Regions from separate parts of the Caulobacter sp. FV2ye17ST genome, predicted to be linked through region 2. Evidence: predicted binding sites of a transcription regulator. Region 2 holds the regulator's gene; each other region holds the start of a gene.

Region 1 (2,269 bases), 920 kb from region 2:
GGCTCATCGGCGGCGAGTCCTTCAGACCTTCGCGCAGGAAGTCGTCGAGCGCATAGCGCAGGGCGCGCATGGCGCGGGCCGAAGCGGTCCCGACCTCCAGCGACACCACATGGGCCGTGGCGTCCATCTCCAGCATCTGGCTCAGGCGGCGGGTCAGGTTATCGGTGTTTTCGTCCTTGGCGCGCAGGACGGCGAAACGGTCGTCCGACAGGCGTGTGGCCGCCGAGCCGCCGTGCGACTCGGCCCGCACGGCCCCGGCCACCTGGGCGTCCAGAACCTCGGCTTCAGCGCGGGGCAGGGCGGCGCGCCGGTCGCTCAGGCCCGCGAACTCGATCATGGCCAGTTCCAGCTCGATCCCGGTCACCCGGGCCGCCTCGAACAGGCCCTTGGCGATGTCGTCAAACGATTCGCGCGGATGCAGGCCTTCGGGGCCGAGCGAAGGGCTGGGCGCCTGGCACGAGGTCAGGGCGCAGGACAGGCGGCCGCCGTTCTCGGGCAGGGCGCGCATGACCACGCTGACATGACGCTCCGCCTGGCCGGCCAGGCCAACCACCACGGGCCCGCGACGCGCGCCGTCATCGGCGCAGGCGAAGATCGCATCCATCAGGGGCTGATCGCAGGGGGCGAACAGGTCGCGCCAGACCTTGCCGGTCAGCGCCGCCTCGCTCTGGCCGACGATACGTTGCGCCGCCCCCAGGGCCATGCCGATCTTGCCGTCGCGAACCTCGACGAGCAGATCGGCGCTGGCGAACGCCAGTCCAAGAAGGCGACGTGGATCAATCGACAAGGCGCGGCTCCCCCATACGACCGGAACCGTCGCACACGGGCCTTAAGGACGTGTTTCCCGATCTGAACAAGGCGCGCGGCAAAGGGTCCGCCCGTCCTCGATCCGGGGACTGGAACACGAGCACATGTCGAAAAGAACATCTTGCGAACACGGAACAAAGCCGGTACGACTTTGAGTGTTCCACCGATCAATGGGCGCGTGAAACGCGAAGCCCGGCTTGGCCGGGTGGAATCATGGAATAAGGGCGCATCTCCAATGAACCAGGCGGCTTTGAAACTCGTGGGTAAGGAAGACGGCGACAAGCAGCGCGCTCTAGAAGCGGCGCTGGCGCAGATCGACCGGGCGTTCGGCAAGGGCTCGGTGATGAAGCTGGGCGAGAAGGGCAAGGTCGAGATGGAGTCCGTCTCCACCGGCTCGCTCGGCCTCGACATCGCGCTCGGCATCGGCGGCCTGCCCAAGGGGCGGGTGATCGAGATCTACGGTCCGGAAAGCTCGGGCAAGACCACCCTTGCCCTGCACGTGGTGGCCGAGGTCCAGAAGGCCGGCGGCACCGCCGCCTTCGTCGACGCCGAACACGCGCTCGATCCGGGCTATGCCTTCAAGCTGGGCGTCAATCTCGACAACCTGCTGGTCTCGCAGCCCGACAACGGCGAACAGGCCCTGGAAATCACCGACACCCTGGTGCGTTCGGGCGCCGTCGACGTGGTCGTCATCGACTCGGTCGCGGCCCTGACCCCCAAGGCGGAAATCGAGGGCGAGATGGGCGACAGCCTGCCCGGCCTTCAGGCCCGCCTGATGAGCCAGGCGCTGCGCAAGCTGACCGGCTCGATCAACAAGACCAACACCATCGTCATCTTCATCAACCAGATCCGTCACAAGATCGGCGTGATGTACGGCAGCCCCGAGACCACGACGGGCGGCAACGCCCTGAAGTTCTACGCCTCTGTGCGCCTGGATATCCGCCGCACCGGCTCGGTGAAGAACCGCGACGAGATCATCGGCAACAATGTCCGCGTCAAGGTCGTCAAGAACAAGGTCGCCCCGCCGTTCCGCGAGGTCGAGTTCGACATCATGTACGGCGAGGGCATTTCCAAGCTGGGCGAGATCATCGACCTGGGCGTCAAGGCCGGCGTCATCGACAAGGCCGGCTCGTGGTTCTCCTATAACAGCCAGCGCATCGGCCAGGGTCGCGACAATGTCCGCGAATTCCTGAAGGCCAACAAGGATCTGGCCAACGAGATCGAGGCGGCTGTCCGCAAGTCTTCCCAGAAGATCGAGGAAGAGCTGCTGGTCGGCGGTCCCGAGGACGGCGACGAATAGACCTCATGGTCTGACAGGTTTCGCGACCTTCGCTTGCCTACGGCGTATCCCGCCAATACTGACGCCCGTGGCTTCCCGCCGCGAAGGCCGCGATCCCCCGGACGCCTGGACCCCAAGCCAGGCGTCCGATTTCGTTTTGGGGGATGGCGCGAGGGGGGGCGG
Region 2 (2,269 bases):
CGTCGGGCCCAAGGGCGCGGTGGCCAGCTTCCGAAACGACACCTACGCCAACCCTCTGGGGCTGATGCAGTACGTCGCCAAGAACAGCCTGGTCTGGAAGGTGCGCCCCGACCAGAAGGTGGTGATCAAGGGCGAGTGGGACACCCCGGCGCAGCGGCTGGATGCCGCGGAGAAGATTCTGGGGCACCTGGCGCGGATCGCCAAGGAGTAGGGCGTACTTTCGAAGAAGCCCCTCCGTCGCAGTTGGCGAAGGGGCTTCTTCGAAAGTGTAAGATTTCACTCCTTGATCAAAGTTCCCCAAATTTCAGCGTCATCGCTGAGCTCTTCAACAACGATGTTTACGCTACACCAAATCTCATCCGACGTTCTAGTATAGCGGAATAGACGAGTCTTAACGCGGCCGTCGAAGCTCGAGCGAGAAGTATCGTTGGCGATTTGTATGTAGTCCCCGACGCTCGGGAGCATTGTGAAGCCTTTGTCATCAGTGTCGATGCCAATAATTTCACCGTCGTCCGTAGGGCGTATTGAGCCGCGTGAAAGGTGTTGAAAGTCCACGTGGTAGCGCATTTTGCTTCCCCTTTTTCTAAAGGGGAGTGAAGCACGAAAAGCTCGCCAGGGTCGAGCAAGTGGATTGCAAATCATATCAACGAAAAAGGCCGCCCCGGCATTGCCGGGACGGCCTGAAATCTCCCGCACTTACCCAGCGCCTAGTGGTACCGCCGGATCAGCCCCACCAACTTGCCCTGCACCTCGACCTGATCCGGACCAAAGATCCGCGTCTCGTACTTCGGGTTGGCCGCTTCCAGGGCGATCGAGCCGCCCTTCTTGCGCAGGCGCTTCAGCGTGGCTTCTTCGCCAACCAGCGCCACGACGATCTCGCCGGAGGTGGCGGTGTCGCCCTTCTTGATGATCACATAGTCGCCGTCGAGGATGCCGGCCTCGATCATCGAGTCGCCCTGCACCTCGAGCACATAGTGCTCGCCGCCGCCCAGCATGCTTTCCGGCACCGGCAGGCGGTCGCGTTCGTGCTGGATGGCGTCGATGGGCGTGCCGGCGGCGATCTTGCCCAGGATCGGCAGCTCGCGGCTGTCATTGGCCGGCGCCGACATGGCGCCGCTGCTCGATGGGGTCGCACCGCCACCGCCTTCGACCACCTGCGGCTTGAACGTCCCGCGCCCCTTGGGCGGCGAGGCGGTCGTCGCCTGTTGCGGCAGCTTGACCACTTCCAGCGCCCGAGCGCGGTGGGCCAGGCGGCGAATGAAGCCGCGCTCTTCCAGCGCCGTGATCAGACGGTGGATGCCCGACTTCGATGCGAGGTCCAAAGCCTCTTTCATCTCGTCGAACGACGGCGATACGCCGCTCTCCTTGATGCGTTCGTGGATGAACATCAGCAGCTCGTGCTGCTTGCGCGTGAGCATCTCGACCTCGACGAAGACGCGGAACAAACCGCAAACCTTGCGAATGTTCTCTAGGCGTTCTTCCTTAATGTCAAGTTGACGACCGAGGAACGCGAACGGCTCGACATTCGTTGGTGGCTGACGATTTTCACAGGGGCGTCAGCCATGAGCTTCCAGCAGTTGAATCCGACCATGCCGGTGTCGGTCGAGGGCAAGGGAACCGGATTTGCCTTTGCGGTCATCGACTACGGTCAGGAACATCACCTGATCTGGGTCGTCGCCATCGACGGCACGGGCGAGATCTGGTCGGCGCCCAATCCCAAGGTTCGCGTGCAGTCCAACTGGACCATGGGCCGCAAGATTGCGCCGCCGACCAATGTCGAACCGCTCAGAACGGCGGCCGCCGCGGCGGGTTGAGGCCGGAAGACCCCGAATCGTCCTCGTGATTCGGATCAGGCAACCGGCGCGATCAGGCTTTTGAAAGTGCGGCCCCAGCGCGGTCCCTTGCTGGCGTCCCAGGAAAACAGCACGCGCTCTGCGCGACCGACCAGATTTTCGGCCGGCACAAAGCCCATGCCGGTTCCAGGCGGCAGGTGGCGATCCAGGTCCCTGTTCCAGGCGCAGGCGGCGTCGCCCTGGCGGATCGGACCGGGATCGAAGCGGCTGTCGACAGAGTTGTCGCGATTGTCGCCCATCATGAAATAGCAGCCGGCCGGTACGACATAGACGCCCGTATTGGCCGCCGCCGTGCGCGGCCCCTCGGCGTGGGTGATATAGGTTCGCCCGTTCGGCAGGGTCTCGGCGACCTCTTCGAACACCACTGGATAGCCGTGATCGTTCGTTACCCGCACCCCCAGCGGCTCCTGGCTGAC
Region 3 (2,269 bases), 1.4 Mb from region 2:
GGCCCATCGCAACCCGGATTCCGCCGCCGCCACGTCGTGATCGGCCAGTTGGGACACCAGACGGAAAGGATGCGGGCCATGCTCGGCCTCCGAAGACTCCATGATCCAGCTGCCGGAACGTCCGCCCCGGCAGCGCTCGAGTTCGACCCGCCAGCGCGGCGGGCCCAGGCCCGGAACATCCGGCGGCGGCTGGCTGGGCGCGCCGGCGATGCGCCAGCGGCTGAACGACGACGAGCCCGACACCGTCCGCGCCGCGCCAGCCGGTCCGCCATAAGGCCGCCGGTGCAGCAGCACCCCGAAACTGCCGCGCTTCTCGCAGGCCAGCTGCAGCCGGCGACCGACCTTCAGCTCCGGAGCCTCGGCCTCGCCGATGGCGGCGGCGACGCCCACGGTCGAGAGGGCGTCCTCCAGAACCGACAGCACCTCGGCCTCGTCGCGGGCCCTGACCTGGATCAGCCGGTCGGTGGGGACGTCCAGCCCCGCCAGGCCCGGCGCGAACAGATCGGTGCGCCGCATCACCCACACCACCGCCCCGGCCTTGAGCAGGGGCCGGATCAGCAGGGCGGCGAAGGCGGCGGGGGCGGCGGAGGTCTCGTCCTCCAGCCCGGCGCCCATCACCTCGTGCCAGGCGCCGGACGGCAGGCCGCCCGCCGGAAAACAGCTGTCGATCGCCGCATCGCCAAAGCTCAGGACCGGACTCGGAGTCCGAGTCCCTGCTTCCAGAGCAGCGATCCGGCCCTTCAACGCCGCTATGCGCGCCTCGCGCGGGACGGCCATCAATCCAATCCTTTGTTCCTATTTTGTTCTGATCTTATAGGCTTGGAGAGTCAAGCCGGGGCGGCCATGGTGCGTCAAACGGCCGTATGAAGCCCCTCCAGGAAACGCCATGACCTTCCAGCGCGTGCTGATCGCCAACCGCGGCGAAATCGCCCTCCGCATCGCCCGCGCCGCCGCCGAGCTGGGCATCCAGAGCGTGGCGGTGTTCGCCAGCGACGACGCCGCCAGCCCGCACGTTTCCGCCGCCGATCAGGCCGTCGCCCTGCCTGGCTCGGGCGCCCGCGCCTATCTCGACATCGAGGCCATCATCGCCGCCGCCAAGGGTGCGGGCTGCGACGCCCTGCATCCCGGCTATGGCTTCCTGTCGGAGAACCCCGCCCTGGCCCGCGCCTGCGCGGCGGCGGGGATCACCTTCATCGGCCCGGCGCCCGAGCATCTGGAGACCTTCGGCGACAAGGCCGCCGCCCGCGCCCTGGCCGCAAGGCTGAACGTCCCCCTGATCCCTGGAACCGGCGCGCTGGACCTGCCGGCCGCGCAGGCCTTTCTGACCCAGCACGGCGCGATCATGCTGAAGGCCCGGGCCGGCGGCGGCGGACGCGGCATGCGGCTGGTGCTCGACCCCGGCGAACTGGACGCCGCCTTCGCCGCCTGCGCCCGCGAGGCCATGGCCGCGTTCGGCGACGGGGGCCTCTATGCCGAAAAGCTGATCGAAAGCGCGCGCCACATCGAGGTGCAGATCGTCGGCGACGGCGCCGCCGTCCTGGCGGTGGGCGACCGCGACTGCTCCCTGCAGCGTCGCAACCAGAAGCTGGTCGAGATCGCTCCGGCCCCGAACCTGCCGGGCGCCACGCGCGCGGCCATGGCCCAGGCGGCGCAGGCCCTGTGCGCCGGCTATCGGGGTCTGGCCACCGTAGAATATCTGCTGGATACGGCCACCGGCGACTTTGCCTTCATCGAGACCAATCCGCGCCTGCAGGTCGAACACACCGTCACCGAGGAGGTCACGGGCCTAGATCTGGTGCGCCTGCAGTTCGAGCTGGCGGCGGGCAAGACCCTGGCCGAGCTGGACCTGACCGCCGCCCCGCCCGCCGTGGGCGCGGCGATCCAGGCGCGGATCAACGCCGAAACCCTGACCGCCGATGGCCAGGTGAAGCCCTCGTCCGGAACCCTGACCGCCTACGCCCCGCCCGGCGGCCTGGGCGTGCGGGTGGATGGCGCCGGCGCGGTCGGCCTTGTGGTGGGCGGGGCCTATGACAGCCTGCTGGCCAAGGTGATCACGCGCGGTCGCACCCCGGCCGAGGCCGCCGCGCGTCTGGACCGGGCGCTGGGCGAGTTCACCATCACCGGCGTCGCCACCACCGCCCCGCTGATCCGCGCGATCCTGGCGCAGTCGGACTGGAAGGACGGCGCCGCGACCACCCGCTTTATCGACGACCACGCCGCCGAGCTGGTCGCCGGGCTTCCCCTGCCGCCAGAGAGCGCCCAGGCCCAC

The links. Region 2 encodes LexA, which represses DNA repair genes until DNA is damaged. Its sites were predicted from a motif close to ATGTTCNCNANNTGTTCT; they were not measured.
Region 1: a site for LexA is predicted at 921-938, ahead of recA (recombinase RecA). Genes of this name have one in related genera too.
Region 3: a site for LexA is predicted at 790-807, ahead of ACW17V_RS02535 (ImuA family protein). Genes of this name have one in related genera too.

The regions. Positions count from the first base shown of each region.
Region 1 covers NZ_CM178727.1:2,861,095-2,863,363, reverse strand. Annotated here, with positions in the region: gene ACW17V_RS13750 (EAL domain-containing protein) at 1-787, opposite strand, end outside; gene recA (recombinase RecA) at 1,043-2,107, shown strand.
Region 2 covers NZ_CM178727.1:1,940,213-1,942,481, forward strand. Annotated here, with positions in the region: gene mfd (transcription-repair coupling factor) at 1-211, shown strand, start outside; gene lexA (transcriptional repressor LexA) at 708-1,418, opposite strand; gene ACW17V_RS09465 (hypothetical protein) at 1,563-1,814, shown strand; gene lepB (signal peptidase I) at 1,850-2,269, opposite strand, start outside.
Region 3 covers NZ_CM178727.1:503,464-505,732, reverse strand. Annotated here, with positions in the region: gene ACW17V_RS02535 (ImuA family protein) at 1-777, opposite strand, end outside; gene ACW17V_RS02530 (acetyl-CoA carboxylase family protein) at 887-2,269, shown strand, end outside.